Regions from separate parts of the Proteiniclasticum sp. genome, predicted to be linked through region 1. Evidence: a T-box and tRNA genes for the amino acid it is inferred to sense, from the RefSeq annotation. Region 1 holds a T-box; the other holds one or more tRNA genes.

Region 1 (15,051 bases):
AGATGACCGGTAGAAAAGGGATTGTTCTTGCAGGAAGGCCATATCACATCGATCCTGAAATCCATCACGGCATCCCGAATCTCATTACTGAATATGGCATGGCTGTTCTCACAGAGGATTCAGTCGCTCATCTGGGTATCGTGGAAAGACCGCTTCGTGTCATCGATCAGTGGACCTACCACAACAGGCTTTACCGGGCAGCGGCTTTCGTTGCAACAAAGGATAATCTTGAGCTTGTTCAGCTGAACAGTTTCGGCTGCGGCCTGGATGCTGTAACCTCAGATCAGGTCGAGGAAATACTGCGCTCTAAAAACAAGATCTTTACACTTTTAAAGATAGATGAAGGAAACAATCTCGGTGCAGCAAGAATCCGTGTGCGTTCACTTAAAGCCACCATGGAAGAAAGGGCACGTCATAATATCGTGATCAGAGAAACACCGATAGAATATACGAGACCGATATTCACAAAAGAAATGAAGAAAACCCACACTCTTCTATGCCCACAGATGTCACCGATCCATTTCAGGTTCCTGGAAGCTGCACTAAGATACTCCGGTTATCATGTAGTGATTTTACCGGACACAGACTTTAAAGCGGTTGACGAAGGTCTGAAATACGTCAACAACGATGCCTGCTATCCATCGATCCTTGTAGTCGGTCAGGTCATCAAAGCACTGAAAAGCGGGGAATATGATCCCGAAAGTACATCATGCCTCATTACTCAGACCGGAGGCGGCTGCAGAGCGACAAATTATGTGGGCTTCCTGAGAAAAGCGCTGAAAGAATCAGGATTCTCACAGGTTCCGGTTGTTCCGCTGTCTGTTCAGGGATTTGAAAAGCATCCAGGTATGCAGCTTGATCTTAAGACCTTGAGCAGCGCCCTTCAGGCGATCATCTACGGTGACCTTCTTATGAGGGTTCTTTACCGGGTAAGGCCATACGAAGCCATCAAAGGCTCTGCCAACGAATTATATGAATCACTCAGTGAGAAGATCATCAGGGATATGGAACATCCGAATGTGAAGACTTTCAATGAAAATATGAGACTCATTGTCAAGCGATTTGATGAACTTGAAATAAGAGAAGTGGAAAAACCGAAAATCGGGCTGGTCGGAGAGATTCTCGTGAAGTTCCACCCCACAGCCAACAATTCTGTTGTCAGTGTCATCGAGGAAAACGGGTGTGAAGCGGTTATGCCTGATCTGACCGACTTCCTTCTATATTGTGCCTATAATAATGTGGCTAAAAGAGAGTATTCCAGTGGGGGACTCAAGCAGGCACTAAGCAGTAAGGCAGTCATCGAAGTCATCGAAATGCACAGAAAAGTCATGCGAGATGCTCTTTCAAAATCAAAGAGATTTCAGCCGCCTTCAAGAATCGAGCACCTTGCAGAAATCACAAAAGATGTGGTTCAGCTGGGAAATCAGACCGGAGAAGGATGGTTCCTTACAGGAGAAATGCTGGAGCTTATTGAAGAGGGTGTGGAAAACATCATCTGTATGCAGCCTTTTGCCTGCCTGCCGAATCATATCACCGGTAAAGGTGTGATCAAGAAACTCCGTGAAGACAACAAGAATGTCAATATCACTGCCATCGACTATGATCCTGGTGCAAGTGAAGTCAATCAGCTGAACAGAATCAAACTGATGATTTCCATCGCATTCAGAAACCTCGAGAAAAATCAGGATCTTTCTGCAAAGGAAAATACCTTGACAATCATGAATAGACAGATATAATAGAAATATATTTGAAAAGGCGCTGAAAAAGAGGAGTATCCATGAGGAAGTGTAAGAGAAGAGAACCCGTCGGCTGTAAGGTTTTCTCACTAAGATCCATGGAGAAGGTAGCTTTTGAGCTTCCAGGCTGAACTGATAGTAAGTCTGGACGGTTTATCCAAATCGTTAAATGATGAGAGCCCATGTATGTGGGAATAAAGGTGGTACCGCGAGTCTTCGTCCTTTTAGGATGAAGGCTCTTTTTTTATTTCTCTGATTCAAAGGCTGATCCTGTCTTTCTGATACTTTAAATATGTACATTGATCCATAAGGAGGAAAAATCATGGAAAAGAAAAATCTGGAAACAACTTACAGTCCGAAGGATTTCGAAAAAAGAATCTACGAAAACTGGTTAAATAAGGGCTATTTCACCCCGAAGGTGGATAAGGACAAGAAACCATACACCATCGTCATGCCCCCACCAAACATCACTGGAAAGCTCCACATGGGTCATGCCCTAGATCTTACACTTCAGGATATGCTCATAAGATTCAAAAGAATGCAGGGGTACGAGGCACTATGGCTTCCCGGGGAAGATCATGCTTCCATAGCAACAGAAGTCAGAGTAGAAAATGAACTGCTGAAGCAGGGACTGGTCAAGAAAGAGATGGGCAGAGAAGCATTCCTTGAAAAAGTCTATGAGTGGTCCGAAGAATATCGTGAAAAGATCAGAGACCAGATCAAAAAAATGGGTTCTTCCTGTGACTTCACAAGAGAAGCGTTTACCATGGATGAAAATCTGAGTCGTGCGGTAAGAGAAGTTTTCGTCAAGCTTTATCATGACGGGCTGATCTATCGTGGAAACAGAATCACCAACTGGTGTCCGAAATGTGAGACTGCACTCTCCGATGCGGAAATTGAGTACGTCGAACATAACGGAAATTTCTGGCATTTCAGATATCCTTTGAGTGACGGTTCAGGCTATCTTGTCATCGCGACAACGAGACCGGAAACCATGCTTGGAGATACTGCTGTTGCTGTACATCCTGAGGATGAAAGATTCAGGCACCTGGTCGGAAAGACCCTTGATCTTCCGCTTATGGATCGTGTTATTCCTATCGTTGCAGACGATTATGTGGACCGCGAATTCGGTACAGGCTGTGTAAAGATCACACCTGCCCATGACCCCAACGATTTCCATGTAGGTGAAAGACACCATCTGGAAGCGATACGCGTCCTGGACGATAAAGGTATCATCAATGAGTTCGGTGGAAAGTATCAGGGAATGGACAGATATGAGGCTAGAAAAGCGATTGTCAGCGACATGGAAAAACTGGGTCTGCTGGAGAAAATCGAGCCTCATACCCACAATGTCAATACCCATGACCGATGCGGAACAGTTATTGAGCCGATTATCTCAAGGCAGTGGTACGTGGAAATGAAACCTCTTGCAGGACCGGCTATCGATGCAGTACGGAGCGGAAAAACAAATTTCGTGCCAGAAAGATTTGAGAAAACCTATTTCCACTGGCTGGAGAATATTCAGGACTGGTGCATATCAAGGCAGCTCTGGTGGGGTCATAGAATACCTGTATGGTACTGTGACGACTGTCAGGAGGTCATCGTATCCAATGATACGCCACACAGCTGTACAAAGTGCGGTAGTACGAATCTGAGAGAAGAGGAAGATGTGCTGGATACATGGTTCAGCTCAGCATTATGGCCGTTTTCCACTCTGGGATGGCCAAATGAAACTGAAGACCTCAAGTACTTCTATCCTACATCAACTCTTGTAACCGGATATGATATCATACCGTTCTGGGTTATGAGAATGATGTTCTCCGGACTCTACAACATGGGCGAGATACCGTTTGATACAGTATTCATCCATGGTATCGTAAGAGATGCACAAGGCCGAAAGATGAGCAAATCCCTTGGTAACGGTGTGGATCCTCTGGAAACCATAGACATTTACGGTGCAGATGCCTTAAGATTCATGCTCATCACAGGAAATGCTCCTGGAAGCGACATCAGGTTCTACCCCGAAAGAGTGGAAGCGTCCAGAAATTTCGCGAACAAGCTTTGGAATGCTTCCCGTTTCGTACTCATGAACATCGATGATCAGGTCATCGAAGAGTATAAAGACAGCAGAAACTTCTCTCTGGCTGACAGATGGATTCTTTCCAAGTTAAATAATCTCATTGAAGAGGTTACAGAAAACTTCGAGAAGTTTGAACTGGGTATTGCACTGGCTAAGGTTTACGACTTTATCTGGAATGAACTCTGCGACTGGTACATCGAGCTCATCAAACCAGTATTCTATAATGGTACAGATGAAGAAAAAGGCATCAGTTATCGTGTGATCCGAGAAGTGCTCATCAAATCACTCAAGCTGCTGCATCCCACTATGCCGTTCATCACAGAAGAAATCTACACCTTCCTGAATGATGAAGAAACCATCATGACAGCATCATGGCCAGTAGCGGAAAAAGAAAATATCGATGCAAAGATTGAAGACACCATGAGTGGCGTTATCGAAGCCATCAAGAGCATAAGAAATCTCAGACAGGAAATGAATGTGCCGAACAAGAGAAAGTCCACACTCTATATCCTTCCCAATGAAGGAAAAGAAGAAGCCTTTGTCTCTTCAGAAGATTACCTCATAAAGCTCGCCTATGCGGAGGATGTTGTGATTCTTAAGGAAGACAATACCGATGAAAACAATGTCTCACTGGTGACATCTACGGCTAGAATCTACATTCCGCTTCTTGATCTCATCGACAGAGACAAGGAACTGGAAAGGCTCGGCAAAGAAAAGACAAAACTGGAATCTGAAATCGAACGTGTAAACAAAAAACTTGGAAATGAGAAATTCCTGGCCAACGCCAAGGAAGAAGTCATCCAGGAAGAGAAAGCAAAAGCCGCCAAATATCAGGCTATGCTTGATGCTGTAGACGAAAGAATTCAGACTTTGAAATAGTCAGTCATAATCATAAACCATGGATATCTTTTTTAGATATTCATGGTTTTTTGCTTATATAAAAAATATTACTCTCTATTCACAGTTCATTCATGCCTCGAGAAACACTTATAGGATAAAATATTAATAATCAGCAGATAAGGAGATTTTAGATGGAAATATTTACAAAGGATCTTACCGTCATCTCTCTTGAAACGTCATCCAAAGAAGAAACCATAAAAGTTCTGTCTGCTCTCCTTTATGAGAATAATCGAATTACTTCCATAGAAACGTTCTATGAGGAAGTGATGCGTAGGGAGGATGAGTATACGACCGGATTCGGAGAAGGTTTTGCAATTCCTCACGGCAAAACGGATGCTGTAATTCATCCTTCACTGGTTGCGGCAAAATGCCAGAGTCCACTTGAATGGGGTGCCATGGATGGAAATCCTGTCACATTCATTTTTCTCATAGCAGTACCTGATGAAGCAGAGGGGGCGACACATCTCAAAATGATTTCGATCCTTGCGGAAAATCTCATGGATGAAAAGGTCAAGGAAAACCTGAAAAGAATAGATAGTGAGGAAGAACTGTATCACTATGTAAAGACTCTGATTGGAGGAAAGATAATATGAAAATCGTTGCAGTTACGGCATGCCCTACAGGTGTTGCACATACCTACATGGCTAAGGCGGCACTTGAAAAAGGTGCGAAGAAAAGAGGTCATGAAATCAAGGTGGAAACTCAAGGAGCCATGGGCATCGAGAACGAGATCACGGAAAAGGATCTTGATGAATGTGACCTCGTCATCCTCGCCATCGAGACGGCAATCAATAAAATGGAAAGATTCAAGGGCAGAAAAGTGATGAAAATCACAATCGCCCAGGCCATCGGAAAATCTGACGAAGTATTGGCCAAAGCTGAAACCGCACTGAAAAGCGATATCTAAAATAGTAACTGGAGGAGGATCACATTGAAAAGCACATTTCTAGATCTGAAACGAGCACTTATGACTGGTGTTTCCTATATGCTGCCGTTTATCGTAGGAGCAGGTATGCTCATCGCCCTTGGCACTGTTTTAGGACAGTTCGGATTGAGTACAGGACCCATGGTTAACCTTGGTTACGGACTGTTTGCATTTATTCCTCATATCGTCGGTGCTTATGTGGCCTTCGGCATTGCAGACCGACCTGGAATCGCTCCTGGATTTGCAGGAGGATACATAGCTGCTCAGATCGGCGCCGGATTTCTGGGTGGTATCCTTGCCGGATTCATAGCCGGCTACATCGTCAATCTATTAAAGAAAATCCCGGTACATGAATACATCTATGCCCTCAAACCCATGCTCATCATACCGCTTCTTGGTATTGCATTCACAGCACTCCTGATGACATTTGTGGGACAGCCCATCGCATGGCTGCAGACAACCCTTGATGCCTGGCTTGTCAATGTCAGCGGAACCAACGCCGTCCTACTTGGTGCTGTGATTGGTGCCATGATGGCCTTCGATATGGGCGGACCTCTCGGCAAGATTGCCCTGACATTTGTCGTGGGAGCGTATTCTCAGGGTATCTACGGACCAAATGCCGCAGCATTTCCGGGTATTATGACCGCACCCGTTTCTGTAGCGATCGCTGCCATGATCTTCCCGAAGAAGTTCAATTCAGTGGAAAAGAAAAATGCCCCTGCAACTCTTGTGACGGGACTTTTCGGAATTTCAGAAGGTGCCATACCTTATGCCATGGCAAACCCCTTAAGGACCATTCCGGCCTTTATGGTTGGCGCAGCTGTAGGTGGGGGAATGATGATGGCTCTGGATCTGGAAACGAAAATGTTCAGCGGTCTTGTTGCGTTGCCGTTTACCGACAGGTGGTTTCTTTTCGCCCTGAGTATACTGGTGGGCGTTCTTGTCAGTGTAGGGCTTCTGTATATCCTGAAGAAAGAACCGACACCGGAGGAAGAGGATGAGATCTCCGACATACTGGATATTATGTAATTGAAGAACCGGAAGCTGGGTTTATCTCAGCTTCTTTTTTTCTTGATATTATCACAAGTCAAAGTATAATGAAGCTATTGAAAAGGATTAAAAACGGGTAAGGTGAATACAATTGAATTATCAGGAAACTTTAGAAAAACTTCATAGTATCCCTCGAAGAAAGAAAGAAGAGAATCTTGACCGGATGACAAGACTTCTGTCTCTGCTATCCAATCCTCATCAGGGATTGAAGTTCATTCATGTTGCAGGAACAAACGGAAAAGGATCGATTTCAAGAATGCTTGAAGAAATTCTTTATGAAAGCGGATATAAAACCGGTCTCTTCACATCACCTTATATTGTCGATTTTCGCGAGAGAATTCAGATCAATAACGTGATGATTTCAGAACAGGACGTATGTCTCTATTTTGAAAAGGTTATGGACGTCTCCCATGTCCTTGAAGAAGAGAAAATGGGTATCCCTTCAGAATTTGAAGTGGTCACGGCAATGTCGTTTATGTATTTCAAAGATAAGGGAGTTGACATTGCGATCATAGAAGTAGGCATCGGTGGACTATATGATGCAACAAATGTAATCATGCCTGTTCTTTCTGTCATCACCTCAATCAATTACGATCACATGAATATCCTTGGCAGTACGCTTGAGTCCATTGCCTTCCATAAAGCCGGAATCATGAAAGGAAATCCTGTGGTTTCTTCCTCTCAGCAGCCTGAAGTGAGAAAGGTTCTGAGAGACAAGGCGAAGGAGATTTCTTCCAACCTGACTTTTTCCAGCAGCAGGGAAATCAAATTCCTGAGACTAGAAGGAACATTCCAGGTCGTTCAGTACCATCTGAATGGACACGAGCCCATTATCGTAAAACTCTCACTGCTTGGCATACACCAGATGCTGAATGCTGGTGTTGTTCTCTATTCGGCATTTGAACTCATCAGGCAGGGATACACTGCCATAACGGAAGAACATATCAGAAGAGCTCTTGTGAAAGTTCAATGGCCAGGTAGAATGGAGGTCGTAAGTGAAGAGCCTCTCATCGTCATAGATGGGGCCCATAACCTTGACGGCGCAATCAATCTCAAGGAATCTATGGCTTTCTATTTCAGAAACCGGAAAATCATCCTCTTACTCGGCATGCTTCGTGATAAGGATGTCGATTCCGTTTCCAAAGTCATGTCCATGGACGCAAAGAAAGTGATTCTTGTTACACCGGATGATTTCAGAGCCCTGAATGCAGAAGATCTTTACCGGCTTCTTGAACCTCAGCGTAATATGGAAACAGCAGCTTCCTTTAAGGCTGCAGCGGAAAAAGCGCTTGATGCATATCAGGTGGGGGATGTGATCCTGTCCGCCGGTTCTCTCTATACAATAGGGGATGTCAAGAATGCTTTTAAGCAAGCCCTTAACAATCACATAAACGAGTGATTCCCTGTCCTTCATCATGAATAAACCCCGTAAGCTGATCTGACAAAGGTCAGCTTACGGGGTGCTTTTTATCTATTTTCGGATCAGTTCCTTATAGAGGATTTCATAGATTTTTGTGGAATTGTTTTTCCAGTTCTGTACTGATTTTTCTGCAGTTTCCTTGGTGGGGAAATTCATGGTTATTTTGATCAGTTCATCCTTGTTCTCAAAGGCACTGAGTGATACGGAGAAGCTTCCGTGAGGTCCTTCGCTGATTTCATGCTTGATGGTCGTTTCCTTGATCAGATGATTGATGTTTTCCATCAGATATTTATCGATTTCCTTCTTCTTCCGGTCATGGATACGATCGGAAAACATTTCAAGAACAGACTTACCCTGAACAGATATCACAATTGCTTCCTTATCATTGACTACATCCAGTTCAACGAGACCGGTTTTGATCAGTTCATCGATATACTGCTGCAGTTCAAAATAGTTGATGTATACACATTCTAATATGATATTTGAAAACTGTGTTTTCGTGAGGTTCAGTTTGGACTGATATAGGGTATATAAGATGAGCAGCTTGTTTTCTGCCAATGCATTGTTCATTACTCTTCCTCCTTGCGGGCTATTACAATCATACCCAAAATGATTGCCTTTTACAACCTTCAAATTCATCATGACATTCTTCTGTTGTACTATTAATATGCTATATCATTGAATAAGGGTTGTAATCGACTTCATCTTTGTTATAATTAACTGTAGTACTAATAGTACTTTGAGACGCAATGTTATTGAACATAAATGGGGGGAATCTCAACTTGGAAGCAACAAATGATAACTTAGTCATATTAGAAGGACATTTTCTGACTCTGCCTGAATTCAGTCATGAACTTTTCGGGGAAGAATTCTATACAGCTGAATTCAGTGTGAATCGGTTAAGTGATTCAAAGGATATTCTCAATATCACGATTTCAAAGAAACTTCTGACTGATGGTACCGATCTGGAAGGTCGTTATATCCGCATTACAGGGCAGCTGAGAAGCTATAATAAGATCGTCGGTTCGAGAAATAAACTTCTTCTTACCGTATTTGCAAGGCATATCGATTTTCCTGAAGATAAAGCGGATGAACCCAATTCTATCTTCATTACGGGATATATCTGCAAGGAGCCGGTTTACCGAATGACTCCATTTGGACGCGAGATTACAGACATCCTTCTGGCGGTGAACAGGCATTTCAATAAAACTGATTATATCCCTGTGCTCACCTGGGGAAGAAACGCAAAATTTACAAAAGCAATGGCTGTGGGCGATAAAGTGAAAATCGAAGGAAGACTGCAGTCAAGAATATACACAAAAACTCATGGAGATGGCAGCATCGAGGAAAAAACAGCATATGAGGTGTCTTCTTCTGCAATAAATCTTCTGGAATCTGTAAACGATACCTTCGAGGAGCATGAGAGTGTGAGCTTAAGCTGATCTGAAAGTACATATCTCTTTGTTCTCAGATATTGACAGGGAACTAAATGAGCATATAATAGATACATATTACAAGAGAGAAGGGAGAACTATGCTCAAAGGACTACTGGTATTCCAGAGCCTTGTTATACTCCTTATGCTGATTATTTCCGTATTGTTCATCATTAACGGCTCATATCTGCAGGGTGTGCTATACCTGGCTTTTGGTGCGATCTTCACAGGGTATGCTCTTTCTGGTAGAAAGCGGAAATCCTGATCAAATGAATCATTAAGGCTGTCTGTAAAAGACGGCCTTTTTCGTCGCTGCAGACTCCGGCTTTGATAATAGCCAAATTCATGATAAAATACATTATGCCCAATTTAATCGTTGGACAGGGATAATAATTGAGGAAAGGGCTTTGATATGGACAATTATCTAGGATTTTCAAAAATCTATGATGAACTCATCAGTGAGGACATCAGCTATGAAAAAATCGCGAGATTTATCAGAAGAGAAGTGAACGGCACAAATCGCTATCTTGATTTAGGATGCGGTACAGGCAGCCTTTCTTCAATACTTGGCAGAGATTTCAGAGAAACGTTTCTGGTCGACCTGTCGCCGGATATGCTCACAATGGCAGAGGATAAATTCAATGTGCTTAAAATTCCTCATAGATCCTTTGCATTATCCATGAATGAAATCAGTTTTCAGCAGAAATTTGATCTCATCACATCATCCATTGATGCCGTGAACTATATTCTGGATGAAGAGGATATGAAAGAGCTGTTTAAACGGGTATATACGCATCTGGAGGATGGTGGGGTCTTTATATTCGATGTCAATTCGCCCTATAAAATCAGAGAAATTTTAGGCAGCAACGATTATGTTCTGACCCGTGACGATCTGGTTTATACCTGGGAGAACTATTACGAAGATGACGTCGTTGAAATGTCCTTAAATTTTTTCATCAGGAAAGGTAAGCTCTATGAGCGAATCGAAGAGATACACGAAGAAAGAGCCTACGAGACGGAGACGCTTATTGAAATGCTTGAACACGCAGGATTTGAAAATATCATCCTTTGTGATGACTACACAGAAAACCCGGTACATGAACGAACGGAAAGAATAACATTTATCGTAAGAAAGAGGTAAGGAAATGGATAAAATCATACATGCCACAGCCCAGGGCGGTGGCGTAAGAATCGTCGCAGCTGAAACAACTGCTCTTGTCAATGAGGCGGTAACAAGACACAATACCATGCCTACAGCTTCCGCTGCCTATGGAAGAATGCTGACAGCAGGAGCCCTTATGGGATCAATGCTTAAAGGCGCACAGGATTCCGTCACCCTGCAGATTAATGGTGGAGGAGTATCCGGCGGTGTTCTCGTCACGGGAAGAGCCGGAGGAAGAGTAAAAGGATATATCGTCAATCCAGACGCGGATCTTCCACAGAACGCTCAGGGTAAACTAGATGTCTCGGGTATCATCGGTATCAACGGTAAATTCACCGTGATCACCGATCTTGGAATGAAGGAGCCGTATGTCAGCTCCACGCCAATCTACACAGGAGAAATAGCGGAAGACCTGGCTTATTTCTACACCGTATCAGAACAGACTCCATCAGCCGTTGCACTGGGGGTTCTCGTGGATGTGGATGGATCCATTCAAAAAGCAGGAGGATTCATCATTCAGATGCTTCCAGGTGCTGACGAGATGCTTGCTGATCTGATCACCTATCGCCTGGAAGAAATTCCCAGCCTGACCACCTTCCTTCGGGATGGAAATTCCATTGTGGAAATCATACAGTACATCTTTGAGGGAATGGATCTTAATATCCTAAGTGAAGGTACACCTGAGCTATACTGTGACTGCACACGCGAAAGGGTGGAAAAAGCGCTTATTTCCATCGGCGAAAAAGATCTTCAGCATCTCTACGACGACAACAAGTCTGAAGAACTGATCTGCCATTTCTGCAACACCAAGTACGATTTCACACATGAGGACATCGGCAGACTGCTTAAAGAAATCAGAAGCTGATCACGAGAAAGGGAACATGATGTTCCTTTTTTCATGTCCGGAAAAATCAGTAAGTAAGACAGTTCAAGAAAAACTGCAATATTTAGGATTTTGTAATCGTTTGAAACCTATGCACTATAACAATATACAGTAAAAATCTTCATAAACACTTGATTTATAAGGCAAATTCTGTTTTAATAATCTTTGTGTTCAGAAATAAGGAGGACTAATAATAATGAATAAAGCACAGTTAGTTACAAAGATTGCAGAAAAGACAAACTTCACAAAGAAAGACTCAGAAAAGGTGCTCAAAGCCACCATCGAAAGTATCGTAGAAGCCCTGACAGACGGGGATAAGGTTCAGCTTTCAGGTTTTGGTACATTTGAAGTGAAAAACAGAAAAGCAAGAGTTGGCAGAAACCCTAAGACAAATGAAGAGATTCAGATTCCTGAATTCAAGCAGCCGGCTTTCAGAGCAGGAAAAGATCTTAAAGAAATCATAAACGAGTAATTTTAATAAAACTCTTATTTATTAATTGTTGATAAAAAAAGAACAGCCGAAGCTGTTCTTTTTTTTGCCGATATTCGGATTCAGATTTATTTGTCCCGTTTGAAGTATGTTGTGTGAAGCAGTTTATGCGCAAGATCTCCACCTGGTTTCCCAAGGAAGTTTGCATAAAGATCCTGTATGGCTTTGTTTTCATGAGACATTCTGATTTTATGACTGCTGTCGATGGCATAGACACCTTCAGCTCTTTTCTTCAGGATTTCAAGATCACCATGGTGATACGGCTGTCCACCACCGCCTATACACCCTCCAGGACAAGCCATAATCTCAATGGCATGATAGTTGCTCTTTCCCTGTCTGATGCTTTCCAGCAGGGTTCTCGCATTACCTAGGCCGTTTGCAATGGCGATGTTGAGGGAAAGGTCACCGATCTTTACAGTTGCCTCTCTAAGGCCTTCCATACCACGGACTTCTGTGAAATCGATCTTGTCGATTGCACCTCCGCTGAGCTGAACTGAAGCTGTTCTAAGCGCCGCTTCTATAACTCCGCCTGTGGTACCGAATATCTGTGCAGCTCCTGTGGATTCTCCGAGGGGATTGTCATACTCCTCATCATCCAGAAGAAGGAAGTTGATACCAGCTTCTTTGATCATTCTACCCAGCTCTCTAGTGGTGATGACGATATCCACGTCCTTCACGCCGCCGTACTCAAGCTCAGGTCTTTCCGCTTCGTACTTCTTCGCTACGCAAGGCATGACAGATACAACAATCATATCTTCTTCTCTGACACCAAGCTTTTCGGCGAAGTAATGTTTCGTGATTGCACCGAACATTTCATGAGGAGACTTGCATGTTGAAGGGATATCCAGAAGATCAGGGAACTGATGCTCGAAGAACTTCACCCATGCAGGGCAGCAGCTGGTCAGAATAGGAAGATTTTCATTCTTGGTGATCCTGTCGATCATTTCATGTGCTTCTTCCATTATGGTCAGATCCGCGGCGAAGTTGGTATCAAACACAAAGTCAAATCCCAGATGTTTCAGTGCTGAAACCATTCTTCCTGTTACAACCGTTCCAGGTTCCAGACCGAAGAGTTCTCCGAGAGCGACTCTGACAGCTGGAGCAACCTGAACGACTACAGTCTTTGTCTTGTCTTCCAGTACTCTCCATACTTTTGGAACATTGTCGATTTCCACAAGAGCTCCGGTAGGACAAACCGCAACGCACTGTCCGCAGAATGTACATGTGGTCTCACCAAGAGGATTATGGAATGCAGGACCGACTACTGTATCAAATCCTCTGTCCAGACCTGAAAGTGCATGTACAGTCTGTACATCATTGCACATGGTCTCGCATCTTCTGCAGAGGATGCATTTGGATGAATCTCTATAGATCGCTTTAGATGACATATCTACAGGATATACAGACATTTCTCCTTCGTAACGGATCTGTTTTACACCAAGGTCATGGGAGATGGTCTGCAGTTCACATTCCTGATTCTTCAGACAGACCAGACAGTCCTTCGGATGATCGGATATAAGCAGTTCCACCATAGTTCTTCTTGCTCTGATTGCCCTCAATGAATCCGTCTTGATTTTCATTCCTTCATAAACCGGTGTGGAGCAGGATGGAGCGAGATTCTTTCTGCCTTCAACTTCAACCACACAGGCTCTGCAAGATGCCACTTTGTTGATCATTTTGATGTTGTGGAGGTCAAGATGGCAAAGGGTAGGGATCTTTATATTCAGCGTTTCAGCGGCCTGGAGAATCGTAAAATTTTCAGGCACCTGGATTTCTTTATTGTTGATTGTTAAAGTTACCATTTTTATTCCTCCTATACAATTTGAACAGCCTTGATCGGCTTAACAGGACATGCTGTGTAGCAGGAACCGCATTTGATGCACTTTTCCTGATCGATGACATGCTTTTCTCTTACCTTGCCCACAATTGCATCAGTAGGACATACTCTTGCACATTTGGTACAGCCTATACAAGCATCGGAAATCACATACCTCAAAAGTTCCTTGCAGACGCCTGATGGACATCTCTTGTCTACGATATGCGCTCTGTATTCATCTTCAAAGAATTTCAGCGTACTTAGAATCGGATTAGGCGCAGTCTGTCCCAGTCCGCACAGGGACGTGTCTTTGATGGTCTCTGACAAGGTATGGAGTTTTTCAAGATCATCAAGTTCTCCCTTACCTTGTGTGATTCTGGTCAGAATTTCCAGAAGACGCTTGTTGCCGATTCTGCAGGCTGTACATTTTCCGCAGGATTCTTCAACGGTGAAGTCCAGATAGAACTTCGCTATATCCACCATGCAGTTTTCTTCATCCATGACAATCATACCGCCTGATCCCATCATGGATCCGATTTTGCTTAAGGATTCATAGTCGATTGGTGTATCCAGATCTTTTTCTGTAATGCATCCGCCTGATGGACCACCGGTCTGAACAGATTTGAATGCGTGTCCGCCTTTGATTCCACCGCCGATTTCATAGATGATCTCTCTTAGAGTGATGCCCATAGGCACTTCAACAAGACCCACATTATTGATCTTTCCCGCAAGAGCGAATACTTTGGTACCCTTGGAAAACTCAGTACCTATGGATGAGTACCATTCCGGTCCTTTCTGGAAGATGATCGGTATATTGGCCAGTGTCTCGACATTATTTACACAGGTCGGTTTACCGAACAGTCCTGATTCGGAAGGGTAGGGAGGCTTAGAAACAGGTTCTCCTCTATGACCTTCGATACTCTGGATGAGTGCTGTTTCCTCCCCGCAGACAAAGGCTCCAGCCCCGTACTTGATGTCCAGGTCAAAATCAAATCCCGTGTTCAGGATATTCTTACCAAGGAGGTTATAGCTCTTAGCCTGTTCAATGGCTATCTTCAGTCTTTTGATGGCGAGGGGATATTCTGCTCTGATATAGACGACACCCTTGTTTGCACCGATAGCAAAACCTCCGATGGCCATTGCTTCTATGATGCTG
Region 2 (15,051 bases), on a different contig from region 1:
CGGGATCAAACGGATCCTTTCTGTCTGTTCTGATGTCTCTATCTAAATCTCTTCTGAGATCATCTTCCACCTTCCTGTCATTGAATACAGGATCGGTTTCATCATCGTCTGGATTTCTGACCATATGATGTGGAGGATCGATCACTTCATCCTCAGTATAGGTTCCTGGTGTGATGATTTCATCATCGATTATAGGGTCCTCATAAGTACCTGGATTTGTCGGTCTGTTTCCATACTCTTCTGCCACATACATACCTGGTGTATCAGGTTCTTCATTATGTGCGGATAGGATGGTATAGGTTCCCGGTGTTTCAATATCGTCTATGAAGAGATCAGGTGCTCGGTAGCTGCCCGGATTGTCCATATGGTTCCTGATGTGTTCATCAAGACCGATGAATACCAGAAATCTTCCTTCTCTGAATCCTTCATTATAGATTCTTGCTTTCTCTTCCGGAATGCCATAGTGTGAAAGTGAGCTCACGAAATTGTGGACACCCTCACCATGGTATACACTTCCAACCTGCAGACTTCCCGGTGTGATGACATCGCTATAACCCTTGATGGAATTGTAGTCATAAGGATCATGGGTAACGACTGTGATTTCATGAGGATCAAGCCCCATATCTTTCAGGTCATTTATTGCCAGAATAGCTTCTTCCTCTGTTCTAAATGTTCCAACCAGCTTTTTCACAAGATAACACTCCTTTTATATTTGATATTGATAATTGTTATCTTATACTATAGCGCTAATATGAATACATTCTTTTACGTTTTGATGAAATGATAGTGAAACATGTATGACAGATGTTCATATTTCTTTGGGCTTCATAGGTTATGAATTTCTTTTTCAATCAGGAGCATCTTTTCTTTAAGGTCGATACCTCCTGCGAAACCCACAAGTTTTCCGTTCCTTCCGATTACCCTGTGACACGGCACAATCACCGGAATGGGATTACGATTGTTCGCCATCCCAACAGCTCTTGAGGCATTGGGGTTCCCGATGGCCTCTGCAATGTCTTTATAGGATCTTGTCTCTCCTCTGGGAATCTCAAGAAGCGCTTTCCACACTTTATTCTGAAATTCAGTTCCTTGAAGCGTCAGAGGCAGATCATAAGTATCCCTTTCTCCTTTATAGAATGCATTGATCTGTCTTTCCGCCTCAGCGATAAGTTCTGTCTTTCGTTCTTCAATTCCCATTACTTTGACTTCCCCAAAGTGAATATGCGATATACTGTTATCTGTATCAATGATGGTCAAGGGACCAATCACCGTGTTTATGACATTAATCCATCTCATCTTTTTATCCTCCATTCTTTTCTAGTTACAATATAATCTATTCTCTCCTGATTTTCAAAAAATATTGTGCGAGAGGAGTTTCGGGTTCAGCCTTAATACATAATTCTATATAAAATAAAAAATCTGAACCGTTTCCGATTCAGATTACTTATGGTGGGAAGAACAGGACTCGAACCTGCGACTTCCACCTTGTCGAGGTGGCACTCTCCCAGCTGAGTTATCCTCCCATAAGTGCAGTTTTTTGACTGCCTATTCATTATAACAAAGAACTTCATTTATGAACAGAGTTTCTTTGAATTTTAGAGTGAGAAATTGAAGGTTTTTTCTAAACGACTACGCTCTCTTAATTCCAGCATCCGATCGTCTGCTTCTATGTAGAATCCGTCACTTTAGCCCTCATCTATCCAGATTTAGAGAATCATCCCTGCAGAGTCCACAGCCGATTACTTAAAATGGATGTATCTAAAGTAAAGGTTCTCATCTTCTTCACCGATAGGAGTATAAGTCAACTGCCAAATGACCGGATATAAGTCCAGGCATTTGGCAGATCTCTCTTTGCTATTTCTTCTTCGCTTTTCTTCTATAGGTTCTTCTTTGGGGCTGAATAGGCTGTACAGGCTCTTCTATAACCTCTTTCCCTTCTCCCTTAAGTGAAACCCACATGGATGTACCATCTTTACCTTTAGTATTGAAGTCAAGGAAATCAAACTTCTTAAGGAACTTGGAAAGCTTTGTGTCCCCATAGTTTCTGACATCAAAGTCAGGATATCTTTTCACGAGTCTGTTTCCGATTTCACCCATATTCATACTTTGAGCTTCCACTTCATTCATCATCTTGTGCACTGTAGCCTTGATGACTTCGATATCTGTCATGCTCTTCTGATCATCTGTCTTTTCGGTTTTAACAGGTTTTTTCCCATTGCCGTTAGGCACTGCTTCAGGTATACCTTTTTTCGATTCCTGACGGACAGTCTTTTCAGAATTATCCTCGTGGGCATTCTTCTCATCCGACTCAAGGAGTACATCCAGATATTTGAACTGATTACAGGCAGCAATGAAAGGCTTTGGGGTCTTCTTTTCACCCATTCCCACAACAAGCATTCCGGATTCTCTTAATCTGGAAGAGAGCTTTGTAAAATCGCTGTCGCTTGATACAATGCAGAAACCTTCAACATTAGCCGAATAGAGGATGTCCATGGCATCAATGATCATGGCTGAGTCTGTCGCATTCTTACCTACGGTATAACTGTACTGCTGTACAGGTGTAATTGAATTTTCAAGAAGAATCTCTTTCCAGGATGCAGTGCCTGGTGATGTCCAGTCACCATAGATTCTTTTATAGGTTGAAACGCCATAATTGGAGACTTCATCCAGGATGTATTTTATGTATTTTGCGGAGACATTGTCCGCATCGATCAATACAGCAAATCGTTTTTCCTCTACCATTTGTTTCCTCCAAGTCAAGTTATTATTATCTTTATCATAACACGAAAACGATTATAACTAAGAGTATTTTATTTGCGCGGATAAATAATCTGGCTCAGAAAAGGTTTTCTTGTATATATTTATCTCCGTTTTAACAAAAAGTTTATATTTTAGGATATAATTTAGATGGATAAATAAGAAAATCAAGAAATCCTCATAGATTTATAAGAATTGGGGACTATAATATCTGAATGTAGACTATAGACATGAAGAGAGGAGGCATCTAAAATGGAATCTTACATCTATCTTGTTTTTACTAAAACAGGCACATGGTTATCAAGGGTCATCGCTACCTTTTCGGACATGAAGTATGTTCACGCATCCATCAGTTTCGATGACAGCTTCACAAAAATGTATTCCTTCGGTCGTACGAATCCTGACAATCCTTTTTCGGGCGGATTTGTTGAAGAAGACTTAAAAGGAGGCGTATACCAGAAGTATACTGAAGCCCGCTGCCTGATTTATAAGGTTAAAGTAACAAAGCTGCAGTATGATTCCCTCAAGAAGGAACTGGCAAAGTTTCAGAATGAGGCTGATAAATATCACTACAATCTGATCGGACTGGTGGGTGCGAAATTTGGTATTCCTTTAAAAAGAAAGCACCACTATTTCTGTTCTCAGTTTGTCTCAGAACTTCTGATCAACTGTAGGATCTATGATATGGATAAAGAACCTGAAATTATCTCTCCCAGCGATCTCTACAGCATCGATAATCTGGAACTGCTTTACGAAGGTTATGCTTCAATGTATGCAGGAGAAATCGATCTTGAAATATCAGAAAATCTGAAGACACCGGCAATAATTTAATTTTAATTTTTAATTTTACAGAATTATGATCATACAGAGATTTGAGATTATATGTGAAAGCCTCATGTTTACAGAAACATGAGGCTTTTTTATATGCTTTTATTTCAATACTATAATTTGACGATCCAGTCATGGGTATCTTCGATCTTACCCCACTGAATACCTGTAAGGCCGTCATAAAGTTTCTGTGTGACTTCACCGATCTTACTTCCTGTGGCTTCATAGGTCTCATCCTTATAGGTCAGCCAGCCGACTGGACTTACAACTGCTGCTGTTCCTGTTCCCCATGCTTCTTCAAGCTTTCCTGCTTTAGCCGCTTCAACAAGTTCATCAACGCTGATGAGTCTTTCCTCAACTTCGTATCCCCATGATTTCAGAAGTTCAATGCTTGACTTTCTTGTCACGCCTGGAAGTACTGAACCGTTAAGTGAAGGCGTAACAATCTTTCCGTCGATTTTGAACATGATGTTCATCGCACCGACTTCTTCGATATACTTTCTTTCTACGCCATCAAGCCAGAGAACCTGTGAATAGCCCTTCTTGCCTGCCTTAACTGAAGCTCTGATGGAAGCTGCATAGTTACCGCCGCATTTTGCAAATCCGGTACCGCCGCGCACAGCTCTGACATCTTCGTCCTCGATCATGATTCTGATCGGGTTGATTCCTTCCGGATAGTAGCTGCCCACCGGACAGGTAAGAATGCAGAACAGGTAGTTATCTGATGCGTGTACCCCAAGACCCACATCTGTTGCGATCATGAATGGTCTGATATAAAGTGAAGTTCCTTCTTCTTTCGGCACCCACTCTTTCTCCACTTCTACAAGCTTTCTCAGCGCTTCCATGAACATATCTTCATCTACAGCAGGCATACTTACTCTTTCACCTGATGCAGCCATTCTTCTGATGTTTTCATAAGGTCTGAAGAACTGAATATCCCCACTCTCTGTTCTATATGCTTTCATTCCTTCGAATATTTCCTGAGCATAATGAAATACCATGGCACCCATATCCATCGGAATAGGCTCATGCGGAACGATTCTGGCATCATGCCATCCATCCTTGCTGTTATAGTTCATCAGGAACATATGGTCAGTGAAAGTCTTTCCGAATTTAACTTTCTTCATATCCTGCGGTTTTTCCAGCAGTTCTTTTCTCAGTTCGATTTTAATGTCTTGTATCACAAACAACACCCCTTTTTTCTGGTTCTAATGACTTCATTATACCCGATATAATCTGATGTTCAACGTTTACACTACATTCCTCAGACTCATGAAAACTGCAGGAATTCAATAAAACAGAAGTTTTCTTGACTGATTCACAATGATATTTCTTGTCAGGTGACAGATTTTAATCCATTTCCTTGAAGGAGTGCCTATTTACTATACTTTTTAATTACTGAACAAGAACTGTTTTCATTGGTAAAAAATTAACCATCTGCAAATCTCTTATTATATCTGCATTGATGATAAACCCAGTTTAAAACAGAAGAAGCCTCCTCATTTAAACTCATGAGGAGGTCTCTGAATGCTGTCAAATAATACTGGTCTGCCTTTGATTCTGCTAATCAGTATACGATCTTTTTGTTTGATGAGAAAAAGAGATACCCTTCTGCCATGATAAAGAGAAGAATACAAACAGCTGCTGCTGCAATGACTGTAAAATACTCTCCATTAAATCCTTCGTCACTGAGATGCTTGATTAGTATCCCTGCGTACGCCCAGATGGGTACAAGGCCGTAAGCCATATCTTTCATGGAGAACATGGTCGCGATGGCTATGGCGGCACCTACAGCCAGTATGATGACTGTCCAGATGACTTCTGAGATGCCGAAGCCATTCCATCCGATATCTACCAGTAGTGCTGTCACATTTGCGATGGTCGCAACTGTAATCCATCCAAAGTAAATACTGAAAGGCAGTCTGACGAACAGTTTTTCTCGCCCGCTTAAAGTCGCATTTCTTGTCGAAAGATTAATGAGAATCAGACAGATGAGTATAACGAGCATAATAAACACGGATAACAGGATCTGTCCATAATGCCAGGTTAAAATCCATACTGCATTTGCTATGGAAGAGACCGAGAAGAGAAGACCGATTTTTGTGAGAAGGTTACCGTTTCCTTCTCCCTTATCACTTTTAAGTATGCCGAACTGATACAGTACGTACAGTGCAAGAAGAAAGTAGATGACTCCCCATATGCTGAAAGTGATTCCGGCTGGAGCAAACAGATTAGGATATAAGTCAGATACGTCTCCCGTGCTGATATTGTTTATTGGAAGAATATTGGCCAGAGCATTCATAATAATCATGATTGCATAGGTGACTGCGACTAAAACCTTGACTGCAAAGGATGGTGTTTTTTCATTCATATTCATTTCTCCTTCTGTTTTATTCATTCGATCAAATACGAAGTACTTATACTATATTAAGCATACTATAAAATTAGAGCCAGATGATGAACATCCGGCTCCATTTATGATTATTTAACAAATAGTTCGAGAATATGACAAACCTGAGCATCCTAGATGCTTCTTCAATCAAAGTAGTTCCCTGCATTACAGGGTTGGAATGACTTTGTTTACGAATAACTCTACAAGCTCTGGATCGAACTGGGTACCTGCACAGGCTTTCAGTTCCTTTATTGCCTCATCTTTTCCGATCGATTCTTTGTAGTTTCTTTTGCCGATCATGGTTTCATACGCATCAGTTACTGCAATGATTCTTGCCAGAAGCGGAATCTGTTTTTCTTTGAGATTTCTCGGGTATCCTAAGCCGTTCCACCATTCGTGATGGCTGAGCACAATCTCTGCAAGATGCTTATAATCATCCACTTCTTTTAGAAGCTGATAGCCGATCTCCGAATGTTTCCTGATCTGGTTCATCTCTTTGTCTGACAGTTTCTCCTGTTTCTGGAGAACATCCTTGGACACCATCACTTTACCGATATCATGAAGACTGGCTGCAAGCCTGATGTCCTCGATTTCCTTTGCAGAAAGGTTTATTGCATTAGCTAGAGCTTCCGAGTATCTTGCAACGTTCCTGTTGTGCTGGCAGATGTCGCCATGCTTTCGGTTAAGCTTGTTGATCAGCTTATCTATAGTCTTCTTCTTCACAGTCTTTCCGTATCTAAGCTTGTTGCGGTACATGTTGTTGTCTGCTTCAGTAAATACGTCTTCGAACTGCTCTTCAGCGCTTCTCATAACCGAATAACCGATAGCAAGAGATACCGACAATGAATCGATGTTGGTCTTTGATGCCAGGGATACGATTCTGTCTTTAAGTGCCTTTGCCTGGGCTCTGTCGCTGTTTGGCAGGATTAGCACGAATTCGTCACCCCCTGTTCTGCATACGATATCTCCGTTTCTCGTGACTTCTCTGCAGATTTTCGCAACTGCTTTCAATAGAGCATCTCCGGCTGTATGTCCGAAAGCATCATTTGTAAGCTTTAGTCCGTTAACATCCACCACCATAATGGTCAGCGGATAACTAAGGTCGTTATTTAAGTTTGTGAGTGCCTCATCGAGGTATCTTCTGTTGTTGAGACCTGTCAGCGCATCTCTGAAGCTGAGATCTTCAATGTTCTTCATTTCTTCTCGCCTTTTTGTGATGTCCTTGAACATGACAACGGCTCCGATGATATCATTTTCACTGCCTGTTATCGGTGCTGCACTTAGCTCGATAAATATCTTCCTGTTATCCTTCGTACTGAGTAGACAGTCTTCAGTAATTTCTATGGTTTTATTCTGAGCAATGCTCTTTAATGCTACATTCTGAAGCTGATTTCCGCTTCCGTCTACATTATTGAAGACATCTTCAATTCTCTTGTCCGTTGCTTCATCCTGTGTCCAGCCCGTCATGGATTCTGCCATGCTGTTCATGATGACAACTTTTCCTTCTGCGTCGGTTGAAATCACGGCATCTGCAGCAGAATGTATGGTATTTTTGAACAGATCCTTTTCAATAAGGAAATAGCTCTCCAGCTGCTTACGCTCAGTAATGTCTCGTACAAAACAGATGAGTTTCATTTCACTGGGTGCTAAAGTGGATACCGAAATCTCCACATCATAAAAAGTTCCATCTCTTCTTCTGTGTCTTGTTTCAAAAAGTTCGGAACCTGTTTTAAAGATTCTGTTTACTCTGGCCATAGTCGAGACTTTATCATTATCTACTGTATGTTCATTGATATTCATGCCTATGAGATCATCTCTAGTATAGCCTGACATTCTGCAGTAAGCCTCATTGACATCTATAATATTGAGTTCTTCATCCATCGCAAAATAACCGTCTCTTGTTGTTTCAAGTACGGTTCTCAGGTAAAGCTCTCTTTCTTTACTTTCCTCTTCTGCAAGCATTTCCTTTGTGATGTCTCTCTGATTCCCGAAGATTCCCATGAGAAGGCCATCGTGATCATAGAGACAGGTATAGTCTCCTGAAACATAAAGGAACTCGCCGTTTGCGCGTTGCTTCTTTGTGACTGTATTAAGATGACTTCTGTCTAATAACTCCATCCAGTCCTTAAAACCATCATGCATATCGCAGAAAAATGCTGCAGGTGTTTCACTTGCAGTAATTTCCTCTTCAGACTTACCATATAACGAGGTCATAGCTGGATTGATTCTATTCATTTTTAGATTTTCGTAAATCTGTTTAAGAGTGTTCTTTTTGTCTATACTGTCGTCCCATATCACAGGAGTGTCCAGCATAAGAAAGAACTTGGCACTAAGAGACTGTGTGAAGTAGATATTCAGCCACATCTCATTTTCAGCCAGTTTTTCTTCAGCGAGTTTTCTTTCCGTTATGTCACGACTGATTCCCAAAAATCCGATCAGTTTATTATCAGGTCCCCAGTAAGGTGTCTTCAGGGTTTCTATAAAACTGTTCGTTCCGTCTGATTTTCTGACCCACTCTTCATTCTTTCTAGGTGTAAGATCATTAAGAATCTGCTTATCTTTAGAAGTAAACATATCAGCAACTTCTTTAGGATACAGATCATAGTCATCTCTTCCAAGAATCTTTCCCTTAGGAAGATTCAATAATGCTGCAAAGTTACTGTTGCATCCTCTATAAACACCGTGGATGTCTTTGAAAAACACTAGGTCGTAAATCGAATCCAGAAAACGGTTGATTGGACTATCCTGATCTTCCAGACCAAGTAGCATATTGCCGTCATAGCTGTATTCCCTGACGTATTCTGTCTGATCCTGCAGTGAATGTATAGGAACCTTCAGGTTATAGGGTTCATCGACATAAGCTGAGAGTTTCATAAACTCTGTAGTGCCAATTGGTTGTCCATATTCGTCTTTTAAAATGGAAATTGTTCCGGATAATATGATCTCATCGCCATTCTTCTTTATGTAAGTCAAGTCCTGATGACCTGGCTCTATACCTTCTATAACCATGTTAATTATCTTAACATAAGCTGGGTGTGACCTTTTGCTTAATACAGTCCATATATTTTTGATCAGGATTTCTTCATCAGAATAACCCAGAGTATCCCTCCAGGTCTGATTTGTGTATAGAAATTCACCTTTAACATCAATGGATTGAATTATGGAGCTCGAAAAGTCCATAATACTGTTCCATAAATTATCCATACTGAAATTTGACTTTTCCATTCCCCAACCCCCAAAAATAAGTCCGTACTACTAATCTGATAACAGACAAAAGATTATAGTTGCATCATTAAATAATTATAGTTTTTTGGAACACTGATTTCAACTGTACTTTTAACAAATATAGTCATGATAATGCAGTTGATCTCAAACTAAAACAAATTTGCTATATGATCCACTCTAGATATGCCGGCGTTTCACTTCGAGGAATCACAATTTCCGTTTCTTCATCAATTCTCTTTCTTTCTCTTCTTGACGCTATTAGGTCTATGTAAGCTGCTATCTCTTCCCATTGTTCAGCTTGCTCATTCGCATAAATATTTCTCTATCCTTGACATCAATACTACCGTCTCAACATGGGTTGGGGCAAAAGTATGATATTAATACGCAAAAAGGAGGGGTTTTGCGTATTAGTACCCCCCCTTAGCCCCCCCTGATAAGTAAATTATTCTTCTTTAATATTTGTTTTTATAGTTACCTTTGCATTATTTGTTCCAGAATTGTTACCATCACTTCCTCCACCAATACTACTAGTTATTACTGGTATATCATCTCCAAATACTTCTTTTAAACTCTTGAAATTAAAATGATTTCCCCCTTTTGGCAGATTAATCTCATTTTTAGATATTATTACACCATTAAAAGTTCCATCACCTGAATATTCAACTCTCCCATTAGGAGCAATTAAAGCACCTGTAAATCCATTACCACCTCTTAAAATTATATCTCCTTTACTAACAATAACAACTTGTCCTGTTACATTCTGCCAATTAGTGTTTTTATAATTGTTTACTAACATTTTAGCATTATGTGGTATTACCCCTGTTTCATTACCTTTAATTACATATCCATTACTACTATACCAACTATCTTCCTTTAAACTAAAATCAACCATTGGTATTTCAAAGCTATCTACACCATCTACTTTTATACATTTATTCAATAAGGAGTTGTTATAATTTGCTGGTGCTATTAATTTGCCAGTATAATATATATTTTTATCAATTTGTGGAGTCCAACCTAATTCCAAATCACCATCTACATATACATCTCCGTGAATTTTAGCATCCTTTAGTCTAAATTTGCCCTTTACTCTAATATCACCATATACATCCCTAGTGCCATTCCAAAAATCTAAATCTCCATTTACATATATATTTCCTGGCTTATCTTTGCTACCAAAAGATGCAGAACCTCCATCCATCTTTACAGGACCGTTAAAATACATATTTGTTATATTTAGTGCTGAACCTCCATTTAAATTATGTTCCTCTAAGCCATCCATAACTATACTTCCCGAAACAGCATTTACTGATGAACCTTTAAAGATAAATTTCTTTGAATAGAATAATAGGCTATCAATTATTTCATTATTTTCTTGTTTAGTCCAACCTATTGATATTGTTGTGCTAACCTTTCTTTTGCTGTTTCCAATTTCCCCTATAGATTCTATTCTATAATCTCTGGTATCTTCATCCGTACTAACATGACTTACAGTAATAAAAGCCTTTGGTTGCTGTCCATTATTTTCTTCAAAACTATCAAGAGTATCTATATTTTTTGTAAAATTATTTTCAATATTTTGAAAGAATTCTGAGTTAGTTTTGTACTTACTACCATTTTTCTCTACCTCTGTATTAATTTTATCGACCATATAATTTGCCCCAGCTTCCGCAATATAATAAGAACTCTGACTTCTACTATCTACTTTTGCCATTTTAAAATTAGATGTTGTAACTCCTATAATTGCAAATCCCAAAATTGACATTAGTGCTAGACATAAAATCGTTATTATAAAAGCGAAGCCTTTTTGTTCTTTCGATATTTTCTTTAAAATAATACTCCTCCCCCTATCGTATATTAATAATTGACGAAAGTTTATAATTTTCACCCTTACTATTTTTTATAACTATTTCTATGTTTATAGTTTTATCAACTTTATTTATGTTTAATTCATCAATTCCTTCCATAACTTTCTTAGCTTCTTTAAATAATACTCTATCCTCTAATTTATACATCTTTGAATCCATAGATAAATTGCCATCAACGACCTCAACTGTATCAGCTTTCCTTATCGCCCTAGTTAAATAATCCATCGTAGCCCTTGCATCTGAAATTATATTTGCTTTTTCATTTTGAATGTCAAAATTCTTAAATGAAAATATAATAGGTGAATAAATCATTGATAAAACTATGCCTAGTAATGCCAAAACTATCACTAACTCAATTAAAGTAAATCCTCTTTTATTCTTCACTTAAAATTCCCCTTCCCTTCCAGGAATACAATGACTCATACTGTACTTCTAATTGATTCATATCTTTATATATCTTTACAACCACTTTTATTAAATTACCTTCTTCAGTAAATTTAATATTCAAATATTTATTATCACTATACTCATATCCAAATTCATTATCTGATATTTTACTATATCCTTCACCGACTAATTCATCTCCTAATTTTTCATAAGAAATATCCTGACTTAAACCATAAGCTAATTCCATAGCATCTTTACCAAGATATGTAGAGTCAAGAGTTGTCTCCGATTTACTATTGGTCTTTGCTGACATCACAAAAAGTGGCATAAATGAAACGGCTATCAAGCCAATTATTGCTATTGAAAGTATAAGTTCTATGAGTGTTAGTCCAGCTCTGTTTTTTTTGATATTCTGCACCTCAATCCACCCCTTAAATTAATATGTATATAAAGATACTACTTAAATATATGTTAGGAATTAATTGGAATATTTGCTTTTATTCTATTATATAGCATTGAACTTGAATTCGGCAAGTGAATTTAAAAAAAGTTTTCGCTTGCCATTTTTATTTTCATTATGAATAAAATTGCATTTGGTATGATATTTTAGACCGTCAGGTCTGTTTTTGAGTATACTTAACAAACCCAAATAATATTTGGATTTTTAAGGTAATTTATTTTTTTATTTTACTAAAAATGTTTACTTAATCATATGATAGATATTCTCAAATTAAATTATGAACAAACATAGCTTAATCAACTGAATTATCTTCACTTGATCCTGATCACCAGCCTCACTACCTAGACTTGCTGCATCTTACACTAATCTCAGTATACCACAATACTAAATAACTAAAGCCCCACAATAAAACCAAAGGCTCAGAATCGTATGATTCCAAGCCTCCTTGTTGATTTTTATTTACTTATGAGACAATTCGACTAGACGATATCCCTGTTCCCTTTAGTCCTCATATTGATGAACTTCCCATGGCATTACAGACTTAGCTATGCCTTCTTTTTTATCATATACAATATGGGGTACATCCCAGTATTCACAAGCATTACCATCAAAACTTGTCCAAGTCCGATAATTCTCTTTGCATTGAAACATACTGTCATCATAATAAATGTAGGTACTACTAGTTTCATTTTTCCAACTCAGCATAAGATTTACCTCCTATAAACTTTTTGAAGTGGACAGGGTAAAAAGAAAGCAAGAATTAAGCAGAAATAATCTGTCTAAGTCTTGCTTTGCTTTAAATGATTGTAATACTTAACTAACTCATATTCTCAGAATACTGAGTAAGTTATTAAGCTAGGTGACAGGCTTGGTTGCCTCCTTTATTTGGCACGGTTATCAACAAGGTAATAAGTTAAGTGCCTTGCTCGGGTTGTATTTTAGGGTTGTTACTCTCCAAATTTACTCTGCATCCAACGCACATTAAATTCTTCCAATGCGTCCTCATAGTCATCAAAATGAAGTGTTGGTTTTCCTCCCCCAAGAACACAATAAACCTCTCGTCCGTGTTTAGCACCAATTTTCAGAAGTCTGTTTTCGCCTTCGCTTCTTATGATTTCAGTTTCTCCAAATTTCATAAAATCCACCCTTCTTTTTGCAGTTTACCGTTAACAAATCAATAGTACCTGGAACGGTTTTTTGTTGCCCTTCTTACACTTTAGTCTGAGAAGGTACCTGGTACCCTAGCAAGGGAGCTTGCGACTGAGCTGTCTTCTTAGCCGCAGCTTTAAATGAAATATTAATTTGTTAAGTTAAGACAGTACACCTGTCCCCATGTCTTGTTTTTTTCTTTTCGATTTTCTAAATTCAATCTTGATTAATTAATAAGTTTTTTGTCTATTTTCTAGAATTCTATTTGATTATATACCCAGATGGACTTTTTGAAGTGGACAATCCAAATGTGCATAATATTTTAATTAAATTAAAGCCCCACAATATAACCAAAGGCTCAGAATCGTATGATTCCAAGCCTCCTTGTTGGTTCTAATTTAATTTTACGAATGAGATACTTCTACGAGACAATATCCCTGTCCCCTTGTCTTCACTTGTCATAATCTAATATTCTTTAATGGCGCTTGATCCTAATTCCCGGTATATACTACTCCAGATATTGCTCCTGTTGCACCTTTAAATTCTATATCTCCGATAGTATTAAACTCTATAACTGCACCTTCTTCCAAAAACTCTCCTACTGCAGTTGCTAAAGCATTAACTTCTGCAACAGTTGGAGTGGCTATTGCTGCTACTGCTACATCAGGATACTCTCCTTTATCTGCATAATAAACTTGAATAGCTGTATTTAGCAATTTTGCATTCGACTCATCTGCTCTTTTTTCTGCTGTACCTTGAAACGCTCCCAATCTAGGAATAGCTATCGCAGCCAAAATCCCCAGTATCGCAATAACTACAATCAGTTCAATAAGGGTGAACCCCTTGTTGTTTTTCGTCATTTTCAGTTTCTTTGATAATAATTGATTCATTTTAATTCCTCCTAATATATTATTATTTCGTTTAGTAATCTTTTATTATTATACCCTAATATAACCACCCCTTTCAAGTACTCTCGATTTATTTTTGACTATAATTTATATAGTTTCAAACATACCGAACATTGGCATCATCATAGCTATGACGATGAACCCTATAATTACTGCCATAAACACTATAAGTAAAGGCTCCATGAGCTTTAGCATTCTATCTATGGCATCCTCAAGCTCCTGTTCATAGAAGTCAGCACTTTTGTCCAGCATCTCATCAAGGCTACCAGATTCTTCACCAATCTGTATCATAGATACAACCATCGGACCAAAGGTCGGAGTTCTTTTCAATGCAATACCTAAAGTTTCCCCTTTTTCCACTTCACCAGCAATATAGTTAAGTTTTTCTTCTATCACCACATTCCCCGTTACACTTCCTGCAATTTCAAGAGCATCGATAAGTGGTATTCCACTTCTTAAAAGTGATCCTAATGTACGTGTAAATCTTGCTGTTACAATTTTATCTATTGAACCCTTTACAACAGGAATTTTGAACTTTAATGAATCATAACGGTATCGTCCACTTTCACTGTTTATGTATCGTGTAATGAGATACGCAAAAGTAGCAATAACAGCGATTACGATATACCAATAATCCCTTATGAAGTGAGATATACCGAGTAATATCCTTGTAGGCAAGGGTAACGGGACTCCTGAACCCTCAAACATCCCAATAAATGTTGGAAGGATAACCGTAATAAGGAAAATAACCACTGTTATTGCCACAACACTTAAGGCAATCGGGTAAATCAAAGCACCTTTGATTCTGGAGTTTATTTTTGCATCCTTTTCATAATGTATCGCAAGCCTGTCCATTACATTATCCAGATTTCCTGTCATCTCTCCTGATTCGACCATATTAATCATGAGATCTGGAAAGATTTTGGGATGATTTCTCAAACAGGTGGATACCTGTGTTCCCTTCTGAACTTCTGTATAGACATCTTCAAGCGCTTCTTTAAGTTTCTTGTTTTCAGTTTGCCTATATAGTATGTCAAGTCCAGCAGCGACGGGAACACCAGCCTTCAGTAGTGTACC

The links. The T-box of region 1 lies ahead of RTX25_RS09270 (valine--tRNA ligase). A T-box ahead of a tRNA ligase gene usually reads a tRNA of that ligase, here a tRNA-Val.
Positions count from the first base shown of each region.
Region 2: it encodes a tRNA-Val, which carries the amino acid that the T-box ahead of RTX25_RS09270 (valine--tRNA ligase) is inferred to sense. The anticodon was not compared.

Region 1 covers NZ_DAMBTF010000014.1:30,797-45,847, reverse strand. Annotated here, with positions in the region: gene RTX25_RS09275 (acyl-CoA dehydratase activase-related protein) at 1-1,736, shown strand, start outside; T-box leader at 1,750-1,963, shown strand; gene RTX25_RS09270 (valine--tRNA ligase) at 2,059-4,695, shown strand; gene RTX25_RS09265 (PTS sugar transporter subunit IIA) at 4,848-5,309, shown strand; gene RTX25_RS09260 (PTS fructose transporter subunit IIB) at 5,306-5,623, shown strand; gene RTX25_RS09255 (PTS fructose transporter subunit IIC) at 5,648-6,670, shown strand; gene RTX25_RS09250 (folylpolyglutamate synthase/dihydrofolate synthase family protein) at 6,783-8,090, shown strand; gene RTX25_RS09245 (DUF4364 family protein) at 8,163-8,681, opposite strand; gene RTX25_RS09240 (single-stranded DNA-binding protein) at 8,894-9,553, shown strand; gene RTX25_RS09235 (hypothetical protein) at 9,645-9,809, shown strand; gene RTX25_RS09230 (class I SAM-dependent methyltransferase) at 9,957-10,685, shown strand; gene hslO (Hsp33 family molecular chaperone HslO) at 10,690-11,571, shown strand; gene RTX25_RS09220 (HU family DNA-binding protein) at 11,786-12,061, shown strand; gene RTX25_RS09215 (NADH-dependent [FeFe] hydrogenase, group A6) at 12,148-13,887, opposite strand; gene RTX25_RS09210 (NADH-quinone oxidoreductase subunit NuoF) at 13,893-15,051, opposite strand, start outside.
Region 2 covers NZ_DAMBTF010000008.1:16,754-31,804, forward strand. Annotated here, with positions in the region: gene RTX25_RS06030 (general stress protein) at 1-691, opposite strand, end outside; gene RTX25_RS06035 (methylated-DNA--[protein]-cysteine S-methyltransferase) at 826-1,296, opposite strand; tRNA gene RTX25_RS06040 (tRNA-Val) at 1,448-1,523, opposite strand; gene RTX25_RS06045 (NYN domain-containing protein) at 1,855-2,742, opposite strand; gene RTX25_RS06050 (hypothetical protein) at 3,010-3,588, shown strand; gene RTX25_RS06055 (branched-chain amino acid aminotransferase) at 3,699-4,766, opposite strand; gene RTX25_RS06060 (tryptophan-rich sensory protein) at 5,153-5,956, opposite strand; gene RTX25_RS06065 (PAS domain S-box protein) at 6,143-9,202, opposite strand; gene RTX25_RS06070 (AlwI family type II restriction endonuclease) at 9,366-9,518, opposite strand; gene RTX25_RS06075 (pilus assembly PilX N-terminal domain-containing protein) at 9,645-11,090, opposite strand; gene RTX25_RS06080 (prepilin-type N-terminal cleavage/methylation domain-containing protein) at 11,050-11,454, opposite strand; gene RTX25_RS06085 (type II secretion system protein) at 11,444-11,875, opposite strand; gene RTX25_RS06090 (hypothetical protein) at 12,419-12,622, opposite strand; gene RTX25_RS06095 (hypothetical protein) at 12,865-13,053, opposite strand; gene RTX25_RS06100 (type II secretion system protein) at 13,558-13,956, opposite strand; gene RTX25_RS06105 (type II secretion system F family protein) at 14,062-15,051, opposite strand, start outside.